2 regions of the Microbacterium sp. zg.Y1084 genome follow, and region 1 is predicted to be linked to the other one. Evidence: predicted binding sites of a transcription regulator. Region 1 holds the regulator's gene; the other holds the start of a gene.
The links. Region 1 encodes LexA, which represses DNA repair genes until DNA is damaged. Its sites were predicted from a motif close to TCGAACANNTGTTCGA; they were not measured.

Region 1 (15,575 bases):
GCCACCCGGGTTGTCGGGCGTGCCGCTGTTGCAGCCGCTCAGGGCGAGGGCGGCGATGGCGATGCCGGCGAAGGCGCCGGCCATACGGGTCTTGCGCATGTGATCCTCCTGGTGTCGATGGTTTCGGTGACCGGCCCGGGTGCACGGGCGCGGACGTCTCAGTGCGTGATGAGCTTGGAGAGGAAGTCCTTCGCGCGGTCGCTGCGCGGGTTGGTGAAGAACGTGTCGGGGGTGGCCTCTTCGACGATCTGCCCGTCGGCCATGAACACCACGCGGTCAGCCGCCTTGCGCGCGAACCCCATCTCATGGGTCACGACGATCATCGTCATGCCGTCCTGCGCGAGACCGACCATGACGTCGAGCACCTCGTTGATCATCTCCGGGTCGAGCGCACTGGTGGGCTCGTCGAAGAGCATGACCTTGGGCTTCATCGCGAGTGCGCGTGCGATGGCGACCCGCTGCTGCTGCCCGCCTGACAGCTGGGCGGGAAGCTTCTCGGCCTGCTGGGCCACCCCCACCCGCTCGAGCAGGGCGCGCGCCTCGCGCTCGGCATCCGCCTTCTTCATGCCCTTGACCTTGATCGGGCCGAGCGTCACGTTGTCGAGGATCGACAGGTGCGAGAACAGGTTGAACGACTGGAACACCATGCCGACGTCGGCACGCAACGCCGCGAGGGCCTTGCCTTCCTTCGGCAGCTCTTTGCCGTCGATGGTGATCGTTCCGCTCGTGATGGTCTCGAGGCGGTTGATCGTGCGGCAGAGCGTCGACTTGCCGGAGCCGGACGGGCCGATGACCACGACGACCTCGCCGCGGTTCACGGTGAGGTTGATGTCCTTCAGCGCCTGGAAGTCGCCGTAGTGCTTCTGCACGTCGGTGATCACTACGAGCGGCTCGCCTCGCTGGACGTCGATGTTCGACGTGCGCGGGGCAGCCTGCGAATCTGATGTCGCCATGGAACTCACCTTATTCATCCGCCGGGATCCACCGTGGCGGTTGCCCGGACCTTTACCGTTCTGAAACATAATCGACGCGCGGCGCGGTGTGCGCGGATGCCGCGGGGACGGTCCTCCGGGCAGGGCGCGCGTCAGTCGTCGGCGCGTTGGGCGAACGCCGACTCGTAGAGGCAGACGCTGGCCGCGGTGGCGAGGTTGAGCGACTCGGCGGCACCGTAGATGGGCAGACGCAGCGCCAGGTCGGCGTGCGCACGCGCCTCCTCGTCGAGGCCCCGCGCCTCGTTGCCGAAAAGCCACGCCGTGGGGCGGGCGAGCAGCGCGCGGCTGGCCAGGAAGTCCTCGCCGCCCACGTCCGCCGCGACCACCTGCAGGCCGGCGGCGCGCGCCCGGGCCGCCGTCGCCTGGAGGTCGGCGCCCACGGCGACGGGCACGTGGAAGAGCGAGCCGGTCGTGGCGCGCACGACCTTCGGGTTGTAGAGGTCCACGGTGCGGCCGGTGAGGATCACGGCATCCGCCCCGGCGGCGTCGGCCGCCCGGATGATGGTGCCGAGGTTGCCGGGGTCGCGCACCTCCTCGCAGATCGCGATCAGCCGCGGGCCCGCGGCGAAGATGTCCTTGAGCGACGTGGGCGACTGGCGGGCGACCGCCACGAGCCCCTGCGGGGTGACCGTGTCGGCCATCGCATCGATGACGGCTTCCGTGGTGAAGACGACGTCGACGCCGGCTTCCTCCGCGGCGTCACGGATGTCCGAGTGGCGCTCCAGAGCGCCCGGTGTCGCGAAGAGCTCCACGAGCGCGTCCGGCCGGTGCGCGAGTGCCTCGCGGGCCGCCTGCGGACCCTCGAGCAGGAACAGTCCGGTCTCCTGTCGCGCGCTGCGCTTGGTCAGCTTGGCGACGGCACGCACACGAGGCGAACGCGGATTCTCGAGCACGCTCCCATCCTAGGGCGCGCATGCCCGGCATCCGGGTACGCCGAAGGGGCGCCCTCCGTGGAGGACGCCCCTTCGTGACACCGCGAGAGCGGTGAGGTGTGCGTGCGTCAGGCCTTGGGAGCGTTGACGTCGGCGGGCAGCGCAGCCTTGGCCGTCTGCACCAGCGAGGCGAACGTGGCCGGCTCGTGCACGGCCAGCTCGGCGAGCATGCGGCGGTCGACCTGCACGCCGGCGAGACCCAGACCCTGGATGAAGCGGTTGTAGGTGATGCCGTTCTGGCGGGCAGCGGCGTTGATGCGCTGGATCCAGAGGCGACGGAAGTCACCCTTGCGCTTGCGACGGTCACGGTACGCGTAGACCAGCGAGTGGGTGACCTGCTCCTTGGCCTTGCGGTACAGGCGCGAACGCTGACCCCGGTAGCCGGAGGCGCGCTCGAGGATGACGCGACGCTTCTTGTGGGCGTTTACTGCCCGCTTGACTCTTGCCATTTTCTTCTACTTCCTAACGTGCGGGGGAGCTCAGAGACCGAGCAGCTTCTTGGCGACCTTCGCGTCACCCGGGGCCAGGACCTGCTCCTGGTTCAGGCGACGGGTGCGGCGGCTCGCCTTGCCCTCGAGGTTGTGGCGCATGCCGGCCTGCTGCTTCATGAGCTTGCCGCTTCCGGTGACCTTGAAGCGCTTCTTGGCACCCGAATGGGTCTTCTGCTTCGGCATCTCTTCTTCCTTCGTTGCTGGTCCCGCGCAGGCGGGAGTCGGTATCCCGCGGTGCGGGGGTCTGTGGGGCCTATTCGGCCGGCTGTGCGGCGGAGTCGTCTCCGCTTGCGGCATCCGCTGCCTGGCCGTCGCCGGAGCGGGCCTGGCGTGCGGCTTCCTTGTTGGCCGTGCGCTGGGCGTTCTGCTCCGTCTTGACCTCGGACTTGTTCTTGTGCGGGGCCACGACCATGACCATGTTGCGGCCGTCGATGGTCGGGCTCGACTCGACGGTGCCGTACTCCGCGACGTCCTCGGCGAACTTGCGCAGCAGACGCACACCCTGCTCGGGGCGCGACTGCTCGCGGCCGCGGAACAGGATCATGGCCTTCACCTTGTCGCCGGCCTGCAGGAAGCCCTCGGCGCGCTTGAGCTTGGTGATGTAGTCGTGCGCCTCGATCTTCAGACGGAACCGGACCTCCTTGAGGACGGTGTTCGCCTGATTGCGCCGCGCTTCCTTGGCCTTCTGCGCCGCCTCGTACTTGAACTTGCCGTAGTCCATGATCTTGACCACGGGGGGCTTCGAGTTCGGGGCCACCTCGACCAGGTCGAGTTCGGCCTCCTGTGCCAGGCGCAGCGCCACCTCGATGCGGACGACGCCGACCTGCTCACCCGCGGGTCCGACGAGGCGGACCTCGGGGACGCGGATGCGGTCGTTGGTGCGGGGATCGCTGATGCGGAGCTCCTCTTACGTAGCGAATGGGTTCGGCCACCGCGACGGCCCGTCATCAAACGGTCCCTCGCGGGCGGAAGATTCGCACGTTCCACCCGCACAGCGCACCTGCGCCGGCTTGTGCACCCTAGCTACCCCGTGGAAACGGAGCGGAGTGCGTGGACCCGGTAGCCTGGAGCGGCAAGCGCGGGTGGGATGTGATCCTCTTTCGATCCGGGGTTGAACCCCCGGTGCCCGCGAAAGTCTAGCAGAAAGTGCGATGTGAACACGATTCCCGATGGCCAGGCCGATTCCACGGCGCACGCGAGCGCTCCGGACGCCGAGACCCAGGCCCGCTGGGACGAGCAGGACCGCGCGGCGAGCGCCGCCACGCGCGACATCGCGGATGTGCCCGCCGTCGAGGTGATCACGACCGCCGCCGTGCACCTGATGAGCGCCGCCGCCGTGAAAGTCGGCCTCGCCGACGACCCCGAGACGCAGCAGGACCTCGACGAGGCGCGCAAGCTGATCAACGCCCTGGCAGGTCTCATCACCGCCGGCGCCCCCGAGATCAGCGACATGCATGCCCGCTCGCTGCGAGACGGACTGCGTTCGCTGCAGCTGGCGTTCCGCGAGGCGTCGGTGATCCCCGACCCGATCGGCAAGGGCCCCGGCGAGAAGCTGACCGGCCCCGTCACCTGACCCGCTGCCGGGTGGGTGTCCGTCACGGACGCTCACTCGGCGCCGGGCACGCTCATTCCGGTGCGCGCAGCAGTTTCACAGTCAGCGAGTCGACCAGCACCGCGATGCGGTTGTCGGCCGCCCAGTGCGCGGCAAGGCGCTGCAGCACGGCATCGAGCTCGGCTTGGTCCAGGCCCGACATCAGCTGCAGCCGCACCACCAGCTCCGGCCCGCGAAGCCGGGCATCGGGATCGCCCGGCTCCACCGACAGGTCGAGCACGGCGAGCTCTCCCCCGACGCTCTCCTGCAGCCCGCGGTACACCTCCGGCGACGCGAAGCTCGGCTCCCAGGGCTGCCCCTGACCGATCGCCCACACGGCGGGACGGCGCAGCACGAACTCCGTCTCGGACGTGGGGTCGATCACGATGAGGTCGGTGTCGTCATGGGCCGCCGCGAGCGCGGTGCGCATGCCGTCGGCGGGTACGGGACGGGCGGTGGCATCCCACCGCTGCATCGCCTGCACCGAGGTGAACACGGGCAGCACGCTGCGTCCATCGGGCGCGGCGACGGTGACGATCGAGAGCTCCTGCGTCTTGTCGACGGCGAGCCCGGTCGGACCGACCCCCTCGTCGCCCTTCTCCGCCACGAGCGGGATCAGCAGCCTCGCCTGCCGATAGGCGTCGACCACGGCGACCTGGTCGCCCTCGCCCGCCCGGAACGCGAGGAGCGCCGCCAGCAGTGCCGGGTCGGCGGACCCGTCATCCCCGGCGTGCGGGTTGGATTGGAAGCTGCGTCCCTCCCACGCGACCCCGGCGGAGTCGGCGGTGTTGCCGCAGTGGTCCTCAGAAGCCGGCGACATCCAGCGCCTCGGCCAGGGTGAACGCCTCGGCATAGAGGGCCTTGCCCACGATGGCGCCCTCCACCCCCAGCGGCACGAGCTCGCGCAGTGCGGCGATGTCGTCGAGGCTCGAGATGCCTCCGGATGCCACGACCGGCTTCGGGGTGCGGGAGGCGAATTCGCGCAGCAGCTCGAGGTTCGGGCCGCGCAGAGTGCCGTCCTTGGTGACGTCGGTGAGCACGTAACGGGTGCAGCCGGCCGCTTCGAGGCGGTCGAGCACCTCCCACAGGTCTCCGCCGTCGCGGGTCCAGCCCCGGGCGGCGAGCGTCGTGCCGCGCACATCCAGCCCGACCGCGATCGCGTCGCCGTAGCGCGCGATGACGTCGGCGGCCCATTCGGGGTTCTCCAGCGCCGCGGTGCCGAGGTTGATGCGGCTCGCTCCGCTTTCGAGCGCGGCCTCGAGCGAGCGGTCATCGCGGATGCCGCCGGAGAGCTCCACCTGCACGCCCTTGACGTTGCGCACCTGCTTGATGACCTTGCGCAGCACCGCCGTGTTGTTGCCGCGACCGAACGCCGCATCCAGGTCGACGAGGTGGATCCACTGCGCCCCCTGCCGGGCCCAGGCCATCGCGGCGTCGACGGGGTCGCCGTAGGTCGTCTCGGAACCCGCCTCGCCCTGCGTCAGGCGCACGGCCTTGCCGGCGGCGACGTCGACGGCGGGGAGGAGGATCAGCTCAGGGGTGGACGCGAAATCGTTCATGGCTCCAGGTGCGGGCTCGGGATGCGCAGCGTCAGGCCGCGCAGGCACGATGTCAGACAGTAGTCGGGCGCAGCGCGCCGATCCAATTGGACAGCAGACGGATGCCGGCTTCGCCGGACTTCTCCGGGTGGAACTGGGTGGCCGAGAGCGGCCCGTTCTCGACGGCGGCGAGGAACGGCGCACCGTGACGGCTCCAGGTGAGGGCCGGCGCGGGGAACGGCGGGATGACGTCGAGCTCCCACGACTGCGCGGCGTAGGAGTGCACGAAGTAGAACCGCTCCTGCTCGAGCCCGCGGAAGAGCACCGACCCCTCGCCGGGCTCGACGGTGTTCCAGCCCATGTGCGGCAGGATCGGGGCGTCGAGCTCGGTGACGGCGCCGGGCCATTCACCCAGGCCGGCGGTGTCCTCGCCGCGCTCGACGCCGTGCTCGAACATCACCTGCATGCCCACGCAGATGCCCAGCACCGGCAGTCCCCCGGCCAGTCGCCGGTCGATGAGCTCATCGGCACGGCTGGCACGCAGCGCGTCCATCACGGCGCGGAAGGCACCCACCCCCGGGACGACGAGCCCGTCGGCGTCGCGGATGAGTCCGCGGTCAGCCGTGAGCCGTGCATCGGCCCCGGCGGCGACGAGCGCCTTCACCGCGGAGTGGACGTTGCCCGATCCGTAGTCGAGCACCGCAACGAGAGGCCGGGCGGCCTCGCTCACAGAGCGCCCTTCGTGCTGGGGATGCCCTGCACGAGCGGGTCGAGGGCCTTGGCCTGGCGGAACGCTCGCGCGAACGCCTTGTACTCCGCCTCGGCGATGTGATGCGGATCGCGACCTCCCAGCACCCTGACGTGCACGGTCATTCCGGCGTGGAAGGTGATCGCCTCGAACGTGTGACGCACGAGCGAGCCCGTGAAGTGGCCGCCGATCAGGTGGAACTCGTAGCCGGCGGGCTCCCCCGTGTGCACGAGGTAGGGCCGGCCGCTGATGTCGACGACGGCCTGAGCCAACGCCTCGTCCAGAGGCACCAGCGCGTCGCCGTAGCGGGAGATCCCGCTCTTGTCGCCCAGTGCTTCGCGGATCGCCTGGCCGAGCACGATCGCGACGTCCTCGACGGTGTGGTGCGCGTCGATGTCGGTGTCGCCGGAGGCCCGCACCGTGAGGTCGGTCAGCGAGTGCTTCGCGAAGGCGGTCAGCAGGTGGTCGAAGAAGGGCACGCTCGTGTCGATGTGGCTGCGACCGGTGCCGTCGAGGTCGAGGTCGAGCTCGACGGACGATTCGCTGGTGGCGCGGCGCACAGACGCGGTGCGCGCCTCGGGACGGGTCATGACCCCGAGTCTATCGACGCCAGCGCGTCGAGGAACGCGGTCGTCTCCTGCTCGGTCCCCGCCGTCACCCGGAGGTGGTGCGGGATGCCGACGTCGCGGATGAGCACTCCCCTGTCGTAGAGCGCCTGCCACGTGGCGGCGGGGTCGGCGACGCCGCCGAACAGCACGAAGTTCGTCCACGACTCGTGGGGCTCGTATCCCAGCGCCTCCAGGGTCGCCGAGATGCGGTCGCGCTGGGAGACGATCTCGTCGACCATGCCCAGCATGACCGGCGCGTGCCGCAGCGCGGCGGTGGCGGCCGCCTGAGTGAGTGCGCTGAGGTGGTACGGCAGCCGCACCAGCCGCAGGGCGTCGATCAGCGCGGGATCGGCTGCGAGGTATCCCACCCGCGCTCCGGCGAAGGCGAAGGCCTTGCTCATGGTGCGGGACACCACGAGCCGCTCGCGCCCCGGCATCAGCGTCACCGCCGACCGCGCGTCGCGTGGGGCGAACTCGACGTACGCCTCATCGACGATCACGACACCGGCTGTGGCCTCGTAGACCGCCTCGACCACGTCGAGTGACAGCGGCGTTCCGGTGGGGTTGTTCGGCGCGCAGAGGAAGACCACGTCGGGCGCCGCCTCCGCGACCTGCGATGCCGCGTCGTCGGGAGCGAGGGTGAAGTCGTGCGCGCGGTGACCGGCGACCCAGGTGGCTCCCGTCCCCCGCGTCAACAGCGGGTACATCGAGTAGGTCGGCGCGAAGGAGAACGCGGTGCGGCCGGGACCGGCGAACGCCTGCAGCACATGCTGCAGCACCTCGTTCGAGCCGTTCGCCGCCCAGATCTGGTCGCGGGACAGGCCGTGGCCGAGGTACTCGGCGAAGGCCTCGCGCAGCGCCGTGAACTCGCGGTCGGGGTAACGGTTCACGTCGCGCAGCGCACGAGCGACGGCGTCGAGGATGTCGCCCGCGACCTCGTCGGGAACCGGATGCGTGTTCTCGTTGACGTTCAGAGCGACGGGGAGTGCCGCCTGCGGAGCGCCGTACGGCGTCTGGCCGCGCAGATCGTCGCGGAGGGGGAGGTCGTTGAGACTCGGGATCACCCCTCCCATGCTAGCCAGCCCGGCCATCAGTGGGCTCGGCCCCAGGTCGGAACGTATCGCCCTCGCACCCGGCCTCACGGCGCGGCGGTGTACTCCCAGGGGATGGACAGTCGCTGACCGGCGGCGACCACGGAGGACTCGAGGGCGTTCAGCCGCACGATCTCGTGGATGACGTCGCGCGGGTCGGCCTGGGGCGCGACCTCTTCGGCGATCGACCACAGCGATTCGCCCGCAGCGACGGTGACCATCTGGAACGAGCCGGCCGGAGCGGAGCGGTCCCCGCTGGCGAGTGCACCTCCCCCACTGAGGGCGGCGGCGCCGACGGCGATGACGATGGGGAGGGCGGCGAGACCGGTGAACACCCGGCGACCGCGGGCGGTGAGCCGCAGCCGCGTGGCGGACGACGTCGGTCCGGCGAGCTGGATGGTGGTCATGGAGTCCTCCTCTGTGGCGATCTTCGCATCCGACCTTCGGCCAGGAAGGCCGGATGCGAAGTTCTTTTCCGAAGTTATCTTCGATGTTCTAGGGTGTCAAGCACGGGACCGGTCGGATATCGAATCGCACGCGACACGCGTGGACCTCTGCGCCGCGGCATCCGGCACCGGATACGGTTTCGATAGGAGCACCCCATCACGGACCTCCGACATTCGAAGACGCTGCCTCGCGCGGCGAGACGGGAGAAGGCTCGATGACCGACGCGACACCGGCCGGCCGCGAGCGGGACAAGCCGCAGACGCGGCGGCGCAAGAGCCTCAGCGAGAAGCAGCTGGCGATCCTCGAGGTCATCCAGCGCTCGATCGCACGGCATGGCTACCCGCCGAGCATGAGGGAGATCGGCGACGCGGTGGGACTCAAATCGCTGTCGAGCGTGACCCATCAGCTCAATCAGCTCGAGCTGAGCGGATACCTCCGGCGCGACCCCGGCAAGACGCGCGCCATGGAGGTGCTGATCGACCTGCCCGGCTCTGCCGCCGAGAATCCTGCCGATGCCGCGCCCAGCGTCGGCGACGCCGCGCTCGTGCCGCTCGTCGGCCGCATCGCCGCGGGCGTGCCGATCACCGCCGACCAGCAGGTGGAGGAGATCTTCCCGCTGCCGCGCCAGCTGGTGGGCAAGGGTGACCTGTTCATGCTGAAGGTCAGCGGCGAATCGATGATCGATGCCGCGATCTGCGACGGCGACTGGGTGGTCGTCCGCTCGCAGCCCACAGCCGACAACGGCGACATCGTCGCGGCGATGCTCGACGGCGAGGCGACGGTCAAGACGTTCCGCCAGCGCGACGGTCACACGTGGCTGCTGCCGCGCAACAGCGCGTTCGAGCCGATCCTGGGCGACGAGTCGGTCGTGCTGGGCAAGGTGGTGGCGGTGCTGCGCGCGGTGTAGCCGCGACCGCGCGTACGCCGCGTGACATGACGAGGGGATGCCGCACTGCCGCGGCATCCCCTCGTGCGTCCCCGCCGGGAGGTCAGGCCCGCACCGCCACCTCCTCGCGCACCGCGCGCGCGGCCGAGACGAGGTTCTCCAGCGACGCGACCGTCTCGGCATAGCCGCGGGTCTTCAGTCCGCAGTCGGGGTTGACCCACACCTGGCCGATCGGCAGCTCGGTGACGGCGCGCCGCAGGAGGCCCGCGATCTCGTCGACGGACGGCACCCGGGGCGAGTGGATGTCGTACACGCCTGGCCCGACGCCGCGCGCGAAGCCCGAGGAGCGGATGTCGCCGATCACCTCGCCACGGCTGCGGGCCGCTTCGATGGAGGTGACATCGGCGTCCAGCGCAGCGATCGCATCGATGACGACGGCGAACTCCGAATAGCACAGGTGCGTGTGCACCTGGGTGGCGGGGACGGCGCCCGCGGTGGCGAGACGGAACGCACCGACCGACCACTCCAGGTAGTGCGGCTGGTCGGCGCTCTTCAGCGGCAGCAGCTCGCGCAGGGCGGGCTCGTCCACCTGGATGATGCGGATGCCGGCCGCCTCGAGGTCGGCGATCTCATCGCGGAGGGCGAGCGCCACCTGGTCCGCGGTCTCGCCCAGCGGCTGATCGTCGCGCACGAACGACCACGCCAGAATGGTCACCGGCCCCGTCAGCATCCCCTTCACCGGAGCCGCGGTGAGGCTCTGGGCGTAGGCCGACCACCCCACGGTGATGGGGGCCGGCCGAGAGACGTCGCCCCACAGGATCGACGGGCGGGTGGCCCGCGATCCGTAGGACTGCACCCAGCCGTTGCGGGTGACCGCGAAGCCGTCGAGGTTCTCGGCGAAGTACTGCACCATGTCGTTGCGCTCCGCCTCGCCGTGCACCAGCACGTCCAGCCCCAGGCGCTCCTGCAGCTCGATCACCCGGCGGATCTCGTCGCGCAGGAAGCCGTCGTACTGCGCGGCGGTCAGTTCTCCACGCGCAGCGGCGGCGCGGGCACGGCGGATGTCGCCGGTCTGCGGGAAGGAGCCGATCGTCGTCGTCGGCAGCACGGGGAGTCCGAGCTCACGCTGCGCGGATTCCCGCGTGGCGGCTGCGGCCCGCGAGTAGTCGTCGGGACTCAGCGCCGCTGCTCGCGGCCGGACCGCCCCGTCGCGCACGCCGGGGGCGGCGTGCCGGTCGGCGAGCGCAGCGGATGCCGCCGCCAGCTCGTCGGCGATGCCCTCGCGCCCGACCTGCAGCCCCGTGGCGAGCGTGGCGACCTGCTGCACCTTCTGGTCGGCGAAGGCGAGCCAGGACACCAGGCGGGGATCGAGGTCGGGCTCATCCGCGACGTCGTGCGGCACATGCTGCAACGAGGTCGAGGTGCCTGCGGCGACGGCGCGGGCACCGAGGGCGCGCAGCGCGTCGAGTCGCTCCCAGGCGGCGGCGAGGTCGCCGCGCCACACGTTGCGGCCGTCGATGACGCCACCCACCAGCGTCTTGCCGTCGAGGCCGGGGGCGGGCTCCGGCACGCCGCCCCGGTGCAGGTCGAGCGCCACCGCCTCGATCGGAGCCGCGGCGAGCGCCCGCCACGCCTCGGCCGACAGCCGGCCGTAGCCGGCGGCGACAAGCACGGCGGGACGGTCGGCGGCGTCGCCGAGCAGCGCATAGGCGCGGGCCGCGGCTTCGGCGAGGGCGGCAGGCGACGCCGGCAGGCTCTCGCTCACCAGCGCCGGCTCGTCCAGCTGCACCCACTCCGCGCCCGCCGCGCGCATGGCGGCGAGAAGCGCGCGGTACACCGGCAGCAGCTCGTCCAGGCGCGAGAGCGGGTCGAAGCCCTCGGGCGCGGCATCCGTCGCCTTGGCCAGGGCCAGCAGCGTCACCGGGCCCACGATCACGGGCCGGACGACCACCCCGTCGGCACGCGCTTCGGCGACCTGGCGCGCGAAGCGGTCGCTCGACAGCGCGAACCGCGTCTCGGGACCGATCTCGGGCACGAGGTAGTGGTAGTTGGTGTCGAACCACTTCGTCATCTCCAGCGGCGCACGCTCCCGGTCGCCGCGTGCCGCTGTGAAGTACGCCGTCAACGGGATCGTCCCGTCCGCGGCACGGAGGTCGGCGAACCGCTGCGGCAGCGCGCCCACCGTCGCGGCGGCGTCGAGCACCTGGTCGTAGAACGAGAAGGTGTCGGGGATGGCGGAGTCCCCGGCCCCCAGCCCGAGCGCTGCGAGGCGCCGGCGGGTGCGCCGACGCAGGTCGGCAGCCACCTGCTCGAGCCCTTCGAGATCCAGATCGCCGGCCCAGTGCGCCTCGACGGCGCGCTTGAGCTCGCGGCGCGGGCCGATGCGCGGGTAGCCGAGGATCGTACCGGCGGGGAACGTGGCGTCGGTCATGATGCGGTCTCCTTGTGTGGGGTGAGGATGCCGCCCTCGCGGAGGACGGACAGGACGGTCTCGTGGTCGTTGAAGGCGTAGAGGTGCACGCCGGGGGCGCCGCCGGCGACGACGGCGCGGGCGAGATCGGCGGCCGCTGCGATGCCGATGTCGCGCTGGCCTGCGGCCGACGGCTCGACCTCGAGCGCGATGGCCAGCTCAGACGGCAGGTCCTCGCCCGTCAGCTCCAGCACGCGACGCAGGCGTGCGGGCGAGGTGATCGGCATGATGCCGGGCAGCAACGGAATCGTCACCCCGGCCGCGCGCGCCCGGTCGACGAAGGCGAGGTAGACGTCGGGGTGGAAGAACAGCTGCGTGATCGCCAGCGTGGCCCCGGCGGCCTGCTTGGCCAGCAGCGCGTCGAGGTGCTGACCGGCGTGGCGAGACCGCGGGTGCCCCATCGGAAAGGCCGCGACGGCGATGTGCGCGCGCGGGCGCGGCGCGACGCGCGCTGCACCCGGCAGTCCCGGGATCGCATGTTCGGTGTACGGGGCGTGCTCGGCCTGCACCCGGTCGATGAGCTGCACGAGTTGTGCCGCGCTCTCGAGGTCGCCCAGGAAACGGTCGCCCTCGGCCGCCCCCGCGGGCGGGTCGCCGCGCAGCGCGAGGAAGCTCGTGATGTCGGCGTCGAGGAACTCGCGGATGAGTGCCGCGGCCCCGGCGTAGGTGTTGCCCACGCAGGTGAGATGGGCCAGGGGCTCGACGGCGGTCGTGCGGCGGATGTGGCGCAGCACCTCGAGGGAGTCTCCGCCGGTCGATCCCCCCGCCCCGTACGTCACCGACAGGAAACGGGGACCCGCGGCCGCCAGGCGTGCGATGGTCTCGCGCAGGTGGCCGGCGGCGGCGGCGGAGCGCGGCGGATACAGCTCGAACGAGAACGGCACGGTCGGTGCGCTCGCGTCGGGCGACAGGCTCATGGGGGCGTCCTCGGAGGTTCCGGGAATGCGGCCCGGACGGCCGCATCCACGCACAGCGTGCGTTTCTCGCGGGCGGGTGCCGGGCTCGGCTGTCGCTCCTGCCGCGCTCGGGGAGCCGGCGACGATGGGGCCACGGTAGCGACGCTCCCGTGCGTGCGCGACGGATGTGACGCACTGTGTCCCCGCGTAACGTTGTGCGCATGGTGGACGTTCTCCCGTACGGTTCCTGGCCATCCCCGCTCACGGCCGAGCAGGTCTCGGGCGCGGCGCCGCGCCTGGAGGGCGCGCGCTTCGTCGGCGACGAGGTGTGGTGGGGGGTGACGCTCCCCGCGGAAGGCGGCCGCACGGCCGTGCGCCGGCGGCGGGCCGACGGGACGGCGGCCGACGTGCTGCCGGCGCCCTGGAACGCACGCTCGCGGGTGCACGAGTACGGCGGCGGAGCTTGGACGGCCTCCCCTGAGGGCACCCTCTACTTCGTGGAGAAGACCGATCAGCGTGTCTACGCGGTGCGCCCCGGCGCCGACCCCGAGCCCCTGACCCCGGCCGACGGCGATGTGCGTCACGGCGGGCTGAGCTGGCAGGCCGGCACCCTGCTCGCGGTGCGCGAGGACCACACCGCACCCGGGGTCCCGCGACGCGCGATCGTCGCGATCCCCGTGGACGGCGGCGCGGTGATCGAGCTCGCCGGGGGCAGCGACTTCGTCGTGCATCCTGCGCTCAGCCCCGATCGCCGCCATCTCGCCTGGGTCGGCTGGAATCACCCCGACATGCCGTGGGACCGCGCCCGACTGTATGTCGCGGAGATGGAGGCCGGCGTCGCGGTGCGGCCCGTGGTGCTGACCGACGGCGAGACCTCACCGCTGCAGCCGGTGTGGACCGATGAGCGGCACCTGCTCTTCAGCGACGACCCCACCGGCCGCTGGAACCTGTGGCGACGCGACGTGCTCGACGACGCCCCCGCCCAGCCGGTCGCCCCGGCCGACGCCGACACCGGCGGACCGGTGTGGGTGCTCGGTCAGCGCTGGTTCGCGCCGTTGCCCGATGGGCGCATCGTGGCGGTGCGCACGCACGGCGGCGACGACGTCGTGCTCATCGATGCGCACGGCGCCGCGCAGAGTCTCGGTCTGCCGCTGACGGCGGGCGTGTCGGTCGAGGACGTCGCCGGGACGCGCGTGCTGCTGACCGGAGCCGGCATCGACACCCCCGCCGGACTGTGGCTCGTCGACGTCGACGAGCCGGCCGCCGCGCAGGCGCTCGTCGGCGGCGAGCCCGCCTGGGCGCCGGAGTGGACCCCGATCCCCCGCGCGGTGACGGTGGAGGGCCCGCACGGCCCGGTGCACGCGTTCGACTACCCGCCCACCCACCCCGGTGTCGTCGCCCCCGACGGGGAGCTGCCGCCCTACGTGGTGTTCGTGCACGGCGGGCCCACCGCCCACGTCGCCGCCGCCGCATCGGGCAGGATCGCCTACCTCACCAGCCGAGGGATCGGCGTGCTCGATGTCAACTACGGCGGCTCCAGCGGCTATGGCCGCGCGTACCGCGAACGCCTGCGCGGCCAGTGGGGCGTCGTCGACGTCGACGATGTGGCTGCCGCAGCCCAGGGCCTGGCCGACGCCGGGCGGGCGGATGCCGCGCGCCTGGCGATCGCCGGCGGTTCGGCCGGCGGGTGGACGGTGCTGTCGGCGCTCGTGGGCACCGATGTGTTCTCGGCGGGCATCTCCCGCTACGGCGTCGGCGATGCCCGCACCCTCGCCGAGGACACGCACGACTTCGAGGCGCGTTACCTCGACGGACTGATCGGCCCGCTCCCGGAGGCCGAGGCGGTGTACGTCGAGCGGTCGCCGCTGAGCCGGTCGGATCGCTTCCGCGTGCCGGTGCTGCTGCTGCAGGGCGCCGAGGACGAGGTGGTGCCCCCGTCGCAGTCCGAGGCGATACGCGACGCGCTCGCCTCCCGCGGCATCCCCCACGCCTACGTCCTCTACGAGGGCGAGGGCCATGGGTTCCGGCGTGCGGAGACCGTGGTGCATGCGCTCGAGTCCGAGCTCGCGTTCCTCGGGCAGGTGTTCGGGTTCGCCACCCCGGGTGTCCCGCCGCTCGAGCTGACGCGGGCGGACTGACAAGTGGGGGCCGCCATCACGGCGGGCCCCCACTCCTCAGGTCAGGCGTCGGTGCGGAACCGCTCCAGCTCGGCGGCCAGTCGCGGCGACACGTGCGCGTGCAGGGCGGTGCCCTCCTCCTCGTGCGACTGCGCGACGATGTGGCCGGTCTCGTGCGCGGCCGAGACGAGGTCGCCCCGGTCGTAGGGAACGAGCGCGTGCACTTCGACCGCCGGCAGCGGCAGAGCCGCTTCGACGACGGTGCGCAGTTCGTCCACGCCCTCGCCGGTGCGCGAGGAGACGAAGAGGGCGTCGGGCACGAGTCCGCGCAGCACGAGACGGGTGTCGTCGTCGACGAGGTCGGCCTTGTTGAACACGACGATCTCGCGGATGTCGCGCGCGCCCACGTCGCCGATCACGTCACGGACCGTGGCGATCTGGCTGGCGGGGTCGGGGTGCGAGGCATCCACCACGTGCAGGATGACGTCGGAGCCCGACACCTCCTCGAGCGTGGAGCGGAACGCCTCGACGAGCTGGTGCGGCAGGTTGCGCACGAAGCCGACGGTGTCGGTGAGGGTGTACACGCGACCGTCAGCCGTCTCCGACCGGCGCACGGTGGCGTCCAGCGTCGCGAACAGCGCGTTCTCGACGAGCACGCCCGCGCTCGTGAGCCGGTTGAGCAGGCTCGACTTGCCGGCGTTGGTGTACCCGGCGATCGCGACGGAAGGGATCGTGTTGCGCTTGCGCTCTGCGCGCTTCGCGTCGCGC
Region 2 (15,575 bases), on a different contig from region 1:
ACCGGCAGCGGCGGGTTCATCTCCCAGCCGCTCGCCATCGTCGTGATCGGCGGGCTGATCTCGTCCACCGTGCTGACTCTGCTCGTGCTGCCGACGCTCTACAACCTCGTCGAAGGCGCGCGCGAGCGTCGTGAGGCCAAGCGCGCCGCGGTGCCGACCGAGGCGCCCGCGCCCGCGGTCGCCGTGGCGGTGGCCGGCGCGGCGACTGGTGGTCCGACGACGGGTGTGCCGACGACGGGTGTGCCGACGACGGGTGTGCCGCTCACGCGGCGCGAGTTGCGGGCACTCGGGTCGACGAACCCGATCGCGGTCGCCGGCGCGGCCACCGGCGGTGCGGCGACCGACCTCGACGCGCCGGCGACGCAGGAGCCGGATGCCGCTGAGCGGCCTGTCGGGGCCGTTGAGCCCGACGCTGAGGTCGACGCCGACCCGTCCGGCGATGAGTCGTCTTCTGCGGAGTCGAACTGGTTCGATGAGGCTGCCGGATCCGCTGTCTCACCCCGCGAGAGCGCTGAGTCCGGCGAGAGCGCTGAGGCCGACGAGCGCGCGGAGTCCGGCGAGCCGGAGGTCGAGGGCGTGGAGCCCGCAGCGGAGGCTGCCGAGCTGCCGCCCGAGGTGGAGTCCGGCGAACAGTCCGAGGCGGAGTGGTCCGAGCACGACGTGGCGGAGCCGGCGGAGACGGGCGAGCAGGCCGAGGCGGAGCCGAGCGAGCACGCCGCGGGACAGCCCGGCGAGCGGCACGACGCCGAATCCGGCGAGCACGCCGCGGAGGAGCCCGATGAGGGCGCCGAGGTCGAGCCCACCCACGGTCACGAATGGCAGCCCGCCGAGTTCTCCGAGGCGCAGCCTGCCGAGGGTGAGGATGGGCGGCCGGCCGAGTCCGACGCGGCGCAGCCCGCCGAGCTCTCCGACGCGGACGAGCCGTCCGAGTTCAGCGGGGCGCAGCCCGCCGAGTTCGACGAGGCTCAGCCCGCGGAGGGTGACGAGTGGCGACCCGCCGAGTCCGATGAGGCGCAACCGTCCGACATCGACGAGGCTCAGTCCGACGAGACCGATGTTGCGTCCGGTGCGGCCGAGGCCGGCGACTCCGACGCGGCGTCCGACTCATCCGAGACCCACGACGGCGGATCCGACACCCAGCGCTGACTTATGGGGTGCGGGCGGCCGTACCCCAGGACAGCTGCCACTCCTCGCCGGGGGCGAGCCGGCGCAGCCCTCTGCCCGAGTTGAAGGCGTCGGCCGGCGCCGTCATCGGCTCGATCGCCACGGCGAGCCGCTCGCCGGGGAACCGGTCGGTCGTGAACACCTGCACGTAGTCGAAGCCCGGACCGGCCCAGACCGCGAGTGAGCGGCCATCCGGTGCGGTGAGAGGGTCGCGCGGACGAGGTCGTCATCGTCGCGGCTGATCGTGCCGTACGCGGTGTCGAGGTCGAGGTCGCCGAGTCGGCGCGGGGTGCGCAGGTCGGTCGCCTCGTCGACGGGCTCTTCCGCAACCGGCAGCAGCCGCTCGTCGACGGTGAAGCGCGTCGCGGCATCCAGGTGCAGCGTCAGCCCGGCCGTGTCGGCGCCGCCGATGCAGAAGTAGGGATGGGCGCCGATGGCGACGGGTGCGTGTTCGGCCCCCAGGTTGATCACCCGGTGGGCCACCGTGAGGGAGCCTTCCGCCACGGTGTAGGTGACCTCCGTGGCGAGATGGAACGGATAGCCGATCTGCGGGTAGACGTCGGCACCGAGGGTGACGGAGTCCTTCGCATAGGCGACGGGCTGGTAGCCGGTGAAGCGCAGCAGCCCATGCGAGGCGTTGCCGGTCTTCGGTTCGCTGATCGCCAGCCGTTGCGTCGTCCCCTCGTGCACCCAGACGCCGTCGCGCACGCGATGGGTCCAGGGGGCCATGACGATGCCGGCGCCGGCGGGCGTCGGGAGGTGATCGCGGTAGCGGGGGACGAAGTCGACCCCATCGACCGAGAATGCGCGCAGCGCACCGCCCACCTGATTCACCTCGACGGTGGTGTCGCCCGCCTCCACGGTGAAGCGGCGGCCGGTCGGGTCGTAGGGAATGTGGGTGGTCATGCCGTCATGGTAGGCCGATGGGCGGTTTCCCAGCGTCGCACCCGTATACTCGTCTGGTCGGCTTCGGACACTGCGCGTGGTGCGCGTGGATGGGTTTGTGAGTCCAAGGGGCCGATGGTGGGCGTCGATCGACGTGCATGACCACTATCGATAATGGCCCCGGCCGACGGATGTCCGGGTTATACCTGCGTGCCAGCGGGTGCTGTTCTCGTGTGAAAGAGAACCCAGAAGGACATTTCCCATGCCCAAGAGCAAGAAGCCCGCAGGCGGCCGACCGGCCAAGAACTTCGAGCCCCGCTACGGCGCGAAGACCAGCTTCCAGGACCGCAAGCGTCGTCCCGGCGAGGCATCGACCGGTACCACCGGCTCGAAGAGCCCCAGCCACCGCGGCTACCGCGCCCCCGAGCAGACCACGGATGCCGCGCCCAAGCGCCGCTGGACCGCGCAGGAGAAGGTGGGTCGCGACGCGTCCCGCAGCATCCGCAGCCACTCCGAGGATCGCCCCCGTCGTTCGTTCGACGACCGTCCCGCCCGTTCGTTCGACGACCGTCCGGCCCGCTCGGCCGGCGACCGTCCCCAGCGCGACGGCTACCGCGGTGCCCAGGGCGACCGCCCGGCTCGTTCCTACGGCGACCGCCCGCAGCGTGATGACCGTCCCGCGCGTTCCTACGACGACCGCCCGAAGCGTTCGTACGGTGACCGCCCGCAGCGTGATGACCGTCCGGCCCGCTCCTACGATGAGCGTCCGGCCCGTTCGTACGGCGACCGCCCGCAGCGCGATGACCGTCCCGCCCGCTCCTACGACGAGCGCCCGGCTCGCTCGTACGGTGACCGCCCGCAGCGCGATGACCGTCCGGCCCGCTCCTACGGCGACCGCCCGGCGCGTTCGTTCGACGACCGCCCCCGTCGCGATTCCGCTGACCGTCCGGCCCGTTCGTATGGCGACCGCCCCGCGCGTTCGTTCGACCGTCCGCAGCGCGACGACCGTCCCGCCCGTTCGTATGGCGACCGCCCCGCGCGTTCGTTCGACCGTCCCCAGCGCGACGACCGTCCCGCCCGCTCGTTCAACGACCGCCCCGCGCGTTCGTTCGACGACCGCCCGCGTCGCGATTCCGGTGACCGTCCGGCTCGCTCGGACTGGAACGCCGAGTCCAAGACGAAGGCCCAGGAGGCCCACGTCGACGTCGTGCACGAGCGCCTGCAGGCCGAGGCCGTGCAGGCCGGCGAGGTCGCCGATGTGACCTTCTCGAGCCTCGGACTGGGCGACAACATCGTCCGCGTCCTGCAGGACCTCGGCGCACCGACCCCGTTCCCGATCCAGGCGGCGACCATCGCCCCGATCCTCGAGGGCAAGGACGTTCTCGCCCGCGGCCGCACCGGCTCCGGCAAGACCATCGCCTTCGGCGCTCCGCTCGTGGAGTCGCTGCTGCGCTCGCAGGCCGGCAAGCGTCGCGAGTTCGGTCGCCTGCCCAAGGCGCTCGTGCTCGCCCCGACCCGTGAGCTCGCGCTGCAGATCGACCGCACCATCCAGCCGATCGCGCGCAGCGTCGGCATCTTCACCACGCAGATCTACGGCGGTGTGCCCCAGGCGCGCCAGGTCGGCGCGCTGAAGAAGGGCGTCGACATCATCATCGGCACGCCCGGTCGCATCGAGGACCTCGTCGCACAGGGCAAGCTCGACCTCTCCGAGGTGCAGATCGTCGTGCTCGACGAGGCCGACCACATGTCGGAGCTCGGATTCCTCGAGCCGATGCAGCGCATCCTGCGCCTCGTCGCCGACGGTGCGCAGAAGCTGCTGTTCTCCGCGACACTCGACCGCGAGGTCGCCGCGCTGGTCGACGAGTTCCTCGTCGAGCCGGCCGTCTACGAGGTCGCCGGTGAAGACCAGGACTCCAGCACGATCGACCACCGCATCCTGGTGATCGACCACCGCGACAAGGCCGAGATCCTCACCTCGCTCGTGGACCGCGAGGGCAAGACCCTCGTGTTCGCCCGCACCCGCGCCTACGCGGAGATGCTCGCCGAGCAGTTCGACGACGCCGGCATCCCGGCCGTCGCGCTGCACGGTGACCTCAACCAGGCCAAGCGCACCCGCAACCTGCAGCGCCTCACCGAGGGACGCGTCAGCGTGCTCGTCGCCACCGACGTCGCCGCCCGCGGCATCCACGTCGATGACATCGACCTGGTCATCCAGGCCGACGCGCCCGACGAGTACAAGACGTACCTGCACCGCTCGGGCCGCACCGGCCGCGCGGGTCGTGCGGGCCGCGTCGTCACCCTCATCCCGCGTCAGCGCCGCCGGCGCATGACCGAGATGCTCGACCGCGCCGAGATCGAGGCTCCCTTCGACGAGGTGCGCCTTGGCGACGACCTCCTCGAGGAGATCGCCGGCCGTCAGCTGGCCGACGTCGACGCGTAAGCACGCTCCCGAAGCGCCGGTCGCCCCCACCCGGGCGGTCGGCGCTTCGTCGTTCCCGGGGCGGTCGGCGCTTCGTCGTTCCCGGCGTAGGAGATGTCGCGGGCGTAGGCGGTTCCGGCGCGGATTCGTCCTGCGCTGGTCGCATCTCCTGCGCTCGTGACGGGGCGCCGAGGGTGCCGCTCCGTGGGTGGGGTGCCGGGGTGCTCCCGCGCTGACGGGGTGCGGGGGTGCCGCTCGTGACGGGATGCCGCGGGCGCGCGTCGCCGCAGGGCGGGCCTGCCGCCGTCAGAACAGCGCCGGTGCCGCCGTCGCGGCCGCGGCCGCCCGCCCGCGAGCGGTCGTGACCACGGGGCCGGGGCGTGCGGGACGGCGGGGCTCGTCGTCCTCTTCGCCACCGGTGAGCCGGTGAAGGCGCAGCAGCGGCCGCACCCGTCGTGCGAGCCAGGTGCGGTACGCCTTCGGCGCCATCACGGATGCCCCGGGGTAGAGCCCGTGGTACGACGACACCAGCTCCGGATGCTCCCGCGCGAGCCACTGCAGGAACCAGGGCTTCACGCCGGGGCGGAGGTGCATCGCGCCCCACACCACGCGCCCGGCACCCGCGGCGGAGATGCGGCGCAGCGCATCGTCGAGCACCGCGACCGAGTCCGTGAGGTGCGGCACGATCGGCATGAGGAAGACCGTCACGCGGAACCCCGCCTCGCGGGCCGCGCGCACGGTGTCGAGCCGCGCCTGGAACGACGGCGCCCCCGGCTCGATCGCGGCACGCAGTGACTCATCGGCCACGGCGATCGACATCGCCAGCGAGACCCGCACCTGCTGGGCGGCGTCGCGCAGCAAGGGCAGGTCGCGACGGATGAGCGTGCCCTTGGTGAGCACCGAGAACGGCGTGCCCGATTCGGTGAGCGCGCCGATGATCCCCGGCATGAGCCCGTAGCGGCCTTCGGCGCGCTGATACGGGTCGGTGTTGGTGCCGAGCGCGACCGTCTCGCGCGCCCACGACCCGCGCCGCACTTCGCGCGCGAGCACATCGGCGACGTTGATCTTCACGACGATCTGCGAGTCGAAGTCGCGCCCGGCATCCATGTCGAGGTACTCGTGGGTGCCGCGCGCGAAACAGTAGACGCACGCGTGGCTGCAGCCCCGGTAGGGGTTGACCGTCCAGTCGAAGGGCATCGCCGACACCGCCGGCACGCGGTTCAGCGCGGACTTGCACTGCACCTCATGGAAGGTCATCCCCGCGAACTCGGGCGTCGTGACCGAGCGCACCAGGCCGTCGATGCGCTCCATTCCCGGAAGCGCATCGGCGTCCACCACCCCGAGCTCCTGACCCTGCCACCGCATCGTTCCATGGGAACAGATCTTCGACACTCTGTCAATGCGGCGGCGCGGCGCACCTCGAACACTCCCGCGCGGCCGATGCTGTCGGGAGCGCCGCGACGGGGGACAATGAAGGGGTGACGGACCCCCGACCGCCCGAATCGCGACGCGCGCTGCGCACGGCGCGAGGTTCGGCGCGCGGTGGAACGGCGACCGCGACGGCGACGGCCCCCGTGGCCCCGGGCCCACGGCGCCGGCGCCGAGCGGCGCGGCGACGCGGCGCCGTCGTGCTCACGCTGCTGACCGTGCTGATCGTGTGGGGAGGCGTCTCGCTCGTGACGCTGCTGTCGGGCTCCGGCGACGGCAGCGGCGACGCGCTCTCACCGACGCCCGCCGCGGCTCCCGCGCCGCGGGTGACGGCTCTTCCCGTGCCCGCGCTGACCCCGCCGCCCGTCGCGGATGCGGTCGCGGACACGCCGCCGGCGCCGGCGGCCGTCGAGGGCATCTGCGCCGAGCCGGCCGTCTCGGCGGCGCTCGAAGCCGGCGACGATGCCGCCGCGATCGCCGCCGCGGGCGGTGCCGCCGTCTTCCGCGAGGCCGTCGCCCGCGGGGCGGCGCTGTGCATCGACCTGTCCGATCCGGCGCGGCTGTGGGCCGTCGTGAACAAGCAGCGACCCTATTCCGTCCCCGATCACGTTCCGGCGTCGCTCGTGTCCGCCGGCTCCATGCAGGGCGGCAACCAGGTGATCCTCCGTGAGGACGCGGCCGCGGCGCTGCAGGCGATGGCCGATGCTGCGCGCGCGGCGGGCGCGGAGTTCGGGGTGCAGAGCGGGTACCGCTCCTTCGGCATGCAGCAGTCGATCCATGACGCGCAGGTCGCCCGGCTGGGCGCCGCCGAGGCCGAGCTGGTCAGCGCCCGGCCGGGATACAGCGAGCACCAGTCCGGCCTCGCGGCCGACGTCGTGTCGTGCGTGGACGGGTGCGGCACCCTCGACGGCCTTGCGGGCAGCGCCGCCGACCGCTGGATCCGCACGCACGCGTGGGAGTACGGCTGGATCGTGCGGTACGAGGACGGGTACGCGCCCGTCACCGGATACGCGTACGAGCCGTGGCACCTGCGCTACCTCGGCCACGACCTCGCCCGCGCCTACCATGACGGCGGATTCCACTCGCTCGAGGAGTTCTTCGAGCTCCCTCCGGCGCCGGCATACCCGGGCTAGCGTCACCCTCCAGAGTCCGGAACTCAGTTCCGCACTTCACGGCATCCGATCCCACAAACGCGCACCTCGAGACCGGCCCAGAGCCTAGACTCGGGTCATGGCGGCGCCGCCCGAGCGGGCGCAGCGTCGCACCCGGATCCACAGAAGCACGGCGGCCGCGGCGCCGACCGACACCGAAGGAGGCGCGCCATGGAGCGTGACATCTACGACGAGGACCACGAGGCATTCCGCGAGGTCGTCCGCGAGTTCATCAAGCGCTACGCGACGAACGAGAAGCGCGAGAAGTGGGATGCCGACGGCGAGATCGACCGCGAGACCATGCTCGCCGCGGGCGAATCCGGCCTCATCGGGCTGTCCGTCCCCGAGGAGTTCGGCGGCGCCGGCATGCTGCAGGACTACCGCTTCCGCACGATCGTCAACGAAGAGGTCATCGGCGCCGGCGCCGGGTCGCTCGCGGGCGCGTTCGGCATCCAGGACGATCTCGCGGTGCCCTATATCGTGCACATGGGCACGCAGGCGCAGAAGGAGAAGTGGCTGCCCCGCATGGCCACCGGCGAGGTGCTCGGCGCCCTGGCGATGACCGAGCCCGGCGCCGGCAGCGACCTGCGCGGCATCAAGACCACCGCCAAGAAGGTCGACGGCGGCTACATCGTCAACGGCGCGAAGACGTTCATCTCCTCGGGCAAGACCGCCGACATCGTGGTGACGTTCGTGAAGACCGGCGAGGGCACCCGCCCCGACGCCTTCAGCCTGCTCATCCTCGAGAACGGGATGGAGGGCTTCGACCACGGCAAGAAGCTGCACAAGATGGGCTCCCACGGCCACGACACCGCGGAACTGTCGTTCACCGATGTCTTCGTGCCCGAGGAGAACCTCATCAGTGGCACCGAGGGCCAGGGCTTCGTCCAGCTGATGATGAACCTGCCGCTCGAGCGTCTGTCGATCGGCATCGCCGCGGCATCCGCCTCGCAGGCCGCCCTGGCGTGGACGGTGGAGTACACCAAGAGCCGCGAGGCGTTCGGTGAGCGCATCATCGACTTCCAGAACACTCGCTTCAAGCTGGCGGACGTCGCCACGACCGTCGACGTCATGTGGGCGTACCTCGACAAGGCGCTCATGTCCTACAAGGAGGGCAAGCTCACCGGCGAAGAGGCCGCGAAGGTGAAGTTCTGGACCACCGACCGCGAGTGGGAGATCCTCGACACCTGCGTGCAGCTGCACGGCGGGTACGGCTACATCACCGAGTACCCCATCGCCCGGGCGTTCCTCGACGCGCGCGTGCACCGCATCTACGGCGGCACGAACGAGATCATGCGCGACATCGTCAGCCGCAAGATCGCCGGCAAGCGCTGACCTGCACCTGACGCACCCGGATGCCGCGGCCCCACCGGGGGTCGCGGCATCCGTCGTTCGCGGGGAGGTCAGCCCCGTGGCCAGAAGACGACCAGCAGCGCCCCGGTCACGATCCAGAAGGCGACGACGAAGACGGTGTCGCGGGTGCGCCAGGGCACGAGATGCCGCTCGGTGCGGTCGGGGTAGGCCCCGAAGGCGCGGGAATCCATCGCCAGCGCCACCCGCTCGGCGTGACGGATGGCCCCCGCCAGCAGCGGCACGAGGTATCCGGCACCGCGGGCGATCGCGGCGAACGGCCCGCGGCCGCCGTGCGAGCCGCGCACCCGGTGTGCCTGGCGGATCACGTCGAGCTCGTAGCGGAACCGCGGCACGAACCGGAAGGCCGCCAGCGCCGTGTAGCCCACCCGGTACGGCACGCGCAGCTGCTGAACGAGCGCGCGCACCAGGTCGGGGCCGGTGGTGGTCAAGCCGGCCATCAGTGCCAGCGCGACGATCGCGCCGAGCCGCAGCGCCGTGGCCATGCCGATCTGCAGCGCGCCGGCATAGAGCGTCCAGCTGCCCGCCTGCAGCACCGGGGCGGTGGCGGCGACCCGGTCGGCATCCACCCAGACGCTCATCCCGAAGCCGATGAGCAGGATGCCGAGGGGCACGGCGGCCAGCAGCGTCGCCGCCAGCCGCGGCGTCCAGCGGGCGCCCACAATGACGACCAGATACGACAGCACGAGGAAGGCCAGCGGTGTGGTGAGGTCACGGGCGAAGACGAGGATGGTCATCGCCGGGAGCGGGGCGAGGAACTTCGCCAGCGGGTTCAGTCCGTAGAGGAACCGTGCCGCGGGCGCGGGTGCCGCCTCGGCGTAGGGATCGGCCACCACCGTCATCGTCCGCCTCCCGGGAGGTCGGCCAGGCGCACCACGGACTGCAGGCGGGGATGCCGCGTCACCCCGCGCAGCGCCTCCCGCAGGGGCGGCGGACGCAGTCCCGCCCGCGCGAGCAGGGCCTCATCGGCGAACACCTCGGGCGTCGCTCCGGCGGCGAGCAGACGGCCGTCGCCGAGCACGACGGTGCGGTCGGCGTACTCGGTGACCAGCTGCATGTCGTGGGTGACGACGATGATCGTCGTTCCCTGGCGGTTGAGGTCGCGCAGCAGTGTCAGCAGCTCGTCGGCGCGGGCGCGGTCCTGGCCGAAGGTGGGCTCGTCCAGCACCAGCACCGGCGCCCCCGCCACGAGCGCCGTGCCCACCGACAGGCGTCGCTTCTGGCCGCCGGACAGCAGGAACGGGTGCACGTCGGCCTTGTCCGCGAGGCCGAACCGCTCGAGCAGCTCGTCGGTGCGCTCCCGCACCTGGGGCTCGGGCACCCGCTGCAGCCGCAGGCCGTGGGCGAGCTCGTCGAACACGGTGCCGGCGATGAACTGGTGCTCGGGATTCTGGAACACGAAGCCGATGCGACGGTGCAGCGTGCGGGCGTCCGCACGGCCCGGATCGATGCCGCCGACCTCCACACGCCCCCGCGGCGGGCGCACGACCCCGGCGATCGCCTGCACGAGCGTCGTCTTGCCCGCCCCGTTGGCGCCGACGACGGCGACGAACTCGCCCGCGCGCACATCGAGGTCGACGTCGTGCAGCACCTCGCGGCGCCCGCGGGCCACGGTGAGTCCGCGCACCTGCACGACGGGGGCGTTGCGGCGGCGGGCGGGGGCGGATGCCGGCGCCGCGTCATCCGCGGTCCCGGTCGGCGTGACCGGGGCGGGCTCGGCCTGCAGGGCGTCGCGCAGCTCTCCCGGCGTCAGCGGCAGGGGGTCGAGACGGTATCCCGCACGGCGCAGGCGCAGCGCCGCCAGCGTCGCGGTCGGCAGCCACACCCCCATGTCGTGGAGTTCCGCGGCGCGGGTGCGCAGCACGTCGCCGACGGGGCCGTCCACGACCGTGCCTCCCGCGGCGTCGAGCGCGACCACCCGGTCGACGAGGCCGATCGCGGCATCCAGGTTGTGCTCGATGAGCAGGATCGCCCGGTCGCCGGTCGTGGCGATATCGCCCAACGCCCGGTAGAACTCCTCGATGCCCCGCGGGTCCAGGTTGGCGGTCGGCTCGTCGAGCACCAGCAGGGGCGACTGCAGCGCCAGCGCGCACGCGATGGCCAGGCGCTGCCGGCCGCCGCCGGAGAGGTGGTCGGGGTTCTCGCCGCGACGCTCCCACAGCCCCACCCGGCGCAGCGCCTCCTCGGCGCGGGCCAGCACCTCGGGTGCCGGAAGCCGCAGGTTCTCCGGTCCGAAGGCCACCTCGTCCAGCACCGTCCCCGTCACCAGCTGGGCGTCGGGGTCCTGGAACACCATGCCCACGCGGGTCGCCAGTCGCGCGACGGGGGTGGTGCCGGCATCCTCTCCCGCCACCCGCACGCTCCCCGCCACCGCGGCAGGCACCGCCTGCGGGATCAGCCCGTTCAGCGACAGCGCGAGCGTCGACTTTCCGGAGCCGCTCGGTCCGAGCAGCAGCACCACCTCGCCGGGATCGATCGAGAGGGTCGCCGATGTCGGCGCCGACGACGCTGCGCCCGGGTAGCGCACGGCCAGGTCGCGCACCCGCAGCAGCGGCGGCGTGGGGTCGGCGCTGTCCGCCGGGACGGACGCGGCGGACTCGTCGCGGGGAGCGGAGGTCACAGGCATCCAGAGCGCAGGGGGACGGGGTCTCCCCCCACGGTAGCCCGCCCTATCTTCGCTGCCAATCGCGCACGCTCAGCGCGCGACGGCGCGGGCGACGCCCGCGTTGCGCAGGCCGCGACCGACCGCGAGCCCGGCCGCCGTCCACGCCACCGGTCCCAGCACCGACACCGAGAGGTAGGTCACCTGGGCCCACGGCGCGAGAGAGCCGAGGTCGGCGACCATCGCGACCACGAACGCCACGATGGCGCCGAGGATGACCGCCGAGATGAAGAAGCGCCAGGCCTGCCACACCCGGTAGCGGGTGGCGGCGGCGACGAGCTCCTGGATGCCGCCGAACAGCAGCGCGGTGCCGATGAACCGCAGGGCCCAGTGCGGCGCGAGCGCCGCCCCGACGAGGGCGGCCATGAGGTGGGTGAGCAGTGCCACCCACGGCAGGCGCAGCGCCTCCTGCGCGATGATGCCGGGCAGCACGTGCACGCCGAGCACGACGCCGTAGATGATCGGGAACGCGGCGATGACCAGGGGCGTCAGCCAGCTTCCGACGGCGGCCATGATTCCGGTGGCGACGCCGATCGCGGCGCAGGTCAGCAGGACGCGCGTCGAAAGTCGGGAGGTCGCAGGCACCCGTCCAGGCTAGCCGTGGCACCTGCATGGCGGGCGGGAGGACGACCGGAGAAAACCGAAAGACCGGGAAGCGCCCGCTCAGAGACCCTGGGTCAGATCCGGCGCCGTCGGCGGGTCAGGCGCACCCCTGGCAGCGGCGGGGCGGGCACGCGCTCGGGGCCGTGCCCGACGACGTGCCCGAAGCGGTCGGAGTCGGCCTCCCATGCCTCGCGTGCCTCGACGATCTCCTCGTGCGAGCGGCCGACGAAGTTCCACCACATGACGATGTCGCTCTCGAACGGCTCTCCGCCCAGCAGGAACAGGGTCGCCGGTTCGTCGGCGGTGACCTGCACGCCGGAGGGCCCCGGCGGAAGGTAGAGCAGCTGCTGCGGGGCGAGCGGCACGTCGTCCTGCCCGTCGAGGTGTACGAGCGTCGTGCCGGTCACCCCTGCCAGACCGTGCTCCCACGCCGCCTCGAGCGGCAGGTGCACGCGGGTACCTGCGGGCAGGCGCACCTCCGCGCCGACGAGGGGGGTGTACACGGATGCCGGTGAGGCGGTGCCGGCGAAGCGCCCCATCACGACGGTCGCCTCGGCTCCGTCGTCGAGCGCGACGACCGGGAGCTGCTCATGCTGCTCGAACGCGGGCGACCCGTGCCGGCGCGACTCCGGCAGCGCCACCCACAGCTGCAGCGCGTCGAGGGGTGCGGGGTCGTCGCCGAGCGAGTACTCCGAATGGGCGATGCCGGCGCCGCTGGTCATGAGATCGAGCGACCCGCGGCGCACGATCACGTCGCTGCCCAGGGTGTCGCGGTGGCGCACCTCGCCGACGAGCGGCCACGTGACGGTCTGCAGGCCGATGTGCGGGTGCGGCTCGACCCGCATCACCGTCGACTGCGGTCCGAACCGGTCGAAGAAGCACCATGCCCCGATCGTGGGGAGGGCGCGCTGCGGCAGGCTCCGGTGCACCGTCATGGCCCGCAGGCCCCCCAGCGGCACCTCGCGGGCGTCGAGCATCAGCACCCCGGCGCCGGGGGCGGTGGCCGTCGCAGCGGAGGTGGGCGCGTCGGTGGGGGCGGCCTCCGCGTCCCAGCGGGTCATGAGTCCTCGGTGTCGGGGTCCGTGCTGCCGAGGTCCTCCACGAGCGGCCAGTGCACGGTGAGCCCGGGCACGTCGTTCTCCTTCAGGTAGGACGCGACGAAGGGGCACAGCGGCTCGACCTCCTCGCCACGGCCGGCGACGTCGGCCAGCGACTCGGCGACGAGGTCGGTGGCGAGACCGCGCCCGCGGAACGCCGGGTCGATCTCGGTGTGGGTGAAGCGCAGACGCCCGTGGCCGTCGGGCTCGAACTCGGCATAGCCCGCCAGCACGTCGGCGACACGGATCTCGTAGCGGTTCTCCTCGTCGTCTCGCGTGACGGACGGCGGTGTTTCGAGCAGGGCCATGGTGGCTCCTTCCGGTCGATTCGTCCCAACGTATGCGGCAGGGCCGTTGTTCCGCGAGGGTCGGGGTCTGCCGTTCATCGCGCGTCCTGTGCCGTTCGTCGCATCCTCGTGGCGCCGCCGACCGCGACAGCGGCGCCGGTTCCTACTTTGGAGGCACGCAATGTCGCGTGCCCGAAGGAGACCCGATGACCGCTCATCCCCCCACGCGCGGCGGCGCCACCGCGGCGCCGGAACCCGACGCAGACCTTCCTCCCGTCGCCGTCCCCGAAGCCGAGCTCGAGCGCGAGGCGCGCTGGACCCTCCCGAAGATCCTGATCTGGACCGCGATCGCCCTGCTGGGCGGTGTCGCCTGGGTCATGCTCGCCATCGTCCGCGGCGAGACGGTCAACGCGATCTGGTTCGTCTTCGCGGCCGTCTGCACCTACCTCATCGGCTACCGCTTCTACTCCAAGGTGATCGAGAAGCACATCACCCGCCCCGACGACCGGCGTGCGACCCCGGCGGAGTACCGGCAGGACGGCAAGGACTACGTCCCCACCGACCGTCGCGTGCTGTACGGGCACCACTTCGCCGCGATCGCCGGCGCCGGTCCCCTCGTCGGTCCCGTGCTCGCCGCGCAGATGGGGTATCTGCCCGGCACGCTGTGGATCATCGTCGGTGTCATCCTGGCCGGCGCCGTGCAGGACTACCTCGTGCTCTTCTTCTCGATGCGCCGAGGCGGCCGCACGATCGGTCAGATGGCCCGCGACGAACTGGGCCGCATCGGCGGGACCGCGGCGATCCTGGCATCCCTGCTCATCATGATCATCATCGTGGCGATCCTCGCGCTCGTCGTCGTCAACGCCCTCGGCGAGAGCCCGTGGGGCGTCTTCAGCGTCTCGATGACGATCCCGATCGCCCTGTTCATGGGCTGCTACCTGCGGTGGATCCGCCCCGGGCGCATCACCGAGATCTCGATCATCGGCTTCGTGCTGCTGATCGCGGCGATCGTCGCAGGCGGCTGGATCGCCGACACCGAGTGGGGCGCGGCGGTGTTCACGCTCGACCGCACCACCATCGCCGTCGGCATCATCATCTACGGCTTCATCGCCGCGGTGCTGCCGGTGTGGCTGCTGCTGGCGCCCCGAGACTACCTGTCGACCTTCATGAAGATCGGCGTCATCGTCATGCTGGCCGCGGCCATCGTGCTCGTGCGGCCGGAGATCACGGTGCCGGCCTTCAGCGAGTTCGCCGGCGGAGAGCTCGGACCGGTGTTCTCGGGACCGATCTTCCCGTTCCTCTTCGTCACCATCGCCTGCGGCGCCCTCTCGGGGTTCCACGCCCTCATCGCCTCGGGCACCACCCCGAAGCTCATCGAGAAGGAGCGCCAGACCCGCTTCATCGGCTACGGCGGCATGCTGATGGAGTCGTTCGTGGCGATCATGGCGCTGGTGGCGGCGATCTCCATCGACCGGGGCATCTACTTCGCCATGAACGCCTCGGCCGCGGCGACCCTCGGCACCGTCGAGGGCGCGGTCGCCTTCGTCAACGGCCTCGGGCTCTCGGGCGTGAACCTCACGCCCGAGATGCTCACGTCCACGGCCGCAGCGGTCGGTGAGGAGAGCATCATCTCCCGCACCGGTGGTGCCCCCACGCTCGCCCTGGGCCTCGCCCACATCATGCAGCAGGCCCTCGGCGGCCAGGCGCTCATGGCGTTCTGGTATCACTTCGCGATCATGTTCGAGGCGCTGTTCATCCTGACGGCGGTGGATGCCGGCACCCGCGTCGCCCGCTTCATGCTGCAGGACTCGATCGGGGTGGTCATCCCGAAGTTCCGCGATGTCTCATGGCGACCAGGAGTGTGGATCTGCACGGCGGTGATGGTCGCCGGCTGGGGCGCGATCCTCATCCTGGGCGTCACCGATCCGCTCGGCGGCATCAACACGTTCTTCCCGCTGTTCGGCATCGCCAACCAGCTGCTGGCCGCCATCGCGCTGGCGGTGGTGCTGGCCATCGTGGCCAAGCGGGGGAAGAGCTACGTGAAGTGGCTGTGGATCATCGTGCTGCCTCTGGGCTTCACGGCGGTCGTCACGATCACGGCATCGATGTACAAGATCTTCTCGCCGGTGCCTCAGGTGGGCTACTGGGCCAACAACGCCGCGTTCCGTCAGGCGCTCGCCGACGGCGAGACGTCGTTCGGCACCGCGCCGACGGTGGCGGCGATGGAGGCGGTCGTGCGCAACACGGCTGTGCAGGGAACGCTGTCGATCATCTTCGTGACGCTGGCGATCATCGTCATCGCCACCTCCGCCATCGTCACCATCAGGGCCATCCGCGCCGGCGGCGGCGCCGACCACGAGGACCCTGCCGTCCCGTCGCGCCGGTTCGCACCTGCCGGCTTCATCGCCACGAAGGCCGAGCGCGAGATCGAGAAGCAGTGGGAGCAGCTGCCGGCCGATCGGCAGCCCACGGCGAGCGGCCGTCACTGATCGGGGGGTCGGTGATGAG

Region 2: NQ165_RS08915 (Rv2578c family radical SAM protein) is a predicted target of LexA. The motif match lies at 5,842-5,857, and genes of this name have one in related genera.

What each region holds. Positions count from the first base shown of each region.
Region 1 covers NZ_JANJGV010000008.1:892-16,466, forward strand. Annotated here, with positions in the region: gene NQ165_RS10070 (glutamate ABC transporter substrate-binding protein) at 1-99, opposite strand, end outside; gene NQ165_RS10075 (amino acid ABC transporter ATP-binding protein) at 159-953, opposite strand; gene NQ165_RS10080 (RNA methyltransferase) at 1,085-1,885, opposite strand; gene rplT (50S ribosomal protein L20) at 1,993-2,373, opposite strand; gene rpmI (50S ribosomal protein L35) at 2,404-2,598, opposite strand; gene infC (translation initiation factor IF-3) at 2,669-3,310, opposite strand; gene NQ165_RS10100 (DUF1844 domain-containing protein) at 3,569-3,988, shown strand; gene NQ165_RS10105 (SseB family protein) at 4,041-4,826, opposite strand; gene priA (bifunctional 1-(5-phosphoribosyl)-5-((5-phosphoribosylamino)methylideneamino)imidazole-4-carboxamide isomerase/phosphoribosylanthranilate isomerase PriA) at 4,810-5,565, opposite strand; gene hisH (imidazole glycerol phosphate synthase subunit HisH) at 5,618-6,274, opposite strand; gene hisB (imidazoleglycerol-phosphate dehydratase HisB) at 6,271-6,882, opposite strand; gene NQ165_RS10125 (histidinol-phosphate transaminase) at 6,879-7,973, opposite strand; gene NQ165_RS10130 (LysM peptidoglycan-binding domain-containing protein) at 8,039-8,398, opposite strand; gene lexA (transcriptional repressor LexA) at 8,653-9,345, shown strand; gene metE (5-methyltetrahydropteroyltriglutamate--homocysteine S-methyltransferase) at 9,428-11,755, opposite strand; gene NQ165_RS10145 (methylenetetrahydrofolate reductase) at 11,752-12,711, opposite strand; gene NQ165_RS10150 (prolyl oligopeptidase family serine peptidase) at 12,912-14,828, shown strand; gene hflX (GTPase HflX) at 14,870-15,575, opposite strand, start outside.
Region 2 covers NZ_JANJGV010000004.1:161,921-177,495, forward strand. Annotated here, with positions in the region: partial or broken gene NQ165_RS08900 (efflux RND transporter permease subunit) at 1-288, shown strand, start outside; gene NQ165_RS08905 (galactose mutarotase) at 1,249-2,070, opposite strand; gene NQ165_RS08910 (DEAD/DEAH box helicase) at 2,312-4,489, shown strand; gene NQ165_RS08915 (Rv2578c family radical SAM protein) at 4,775-5,833, opposite strand; gene NQ165_RS08920 (M15 family metallopeptidase) at 6,097-7,029, shown strand; gene NQ165_RS08925 (acyl-CoA dehydrogenase family protein) at 7,219-8,382, shown strand; gene NQ165_RS08930 (energy-coupling factor transporter transmembrane component T) at 8,451-9,260, opposite strand; gene NQ165_RS08935 (ABC transporter ATP-binding protein) at 9,257-11,044, opposite strand; gene NQ165_RS08940 (ECF transporter S component) at 11,114-11,665, opposite strand; gene NQ165_RS08945 (pirin family protein) at 11,758-12,744, opposite strand; gene NQ165_RS08950 (GNAT family N-acetyltransferase) at 12,741-13,088, opposite strand; gene NQ165_RS08955 (carbon starvation CstA family protein) at 13,274-15,556, shown strand.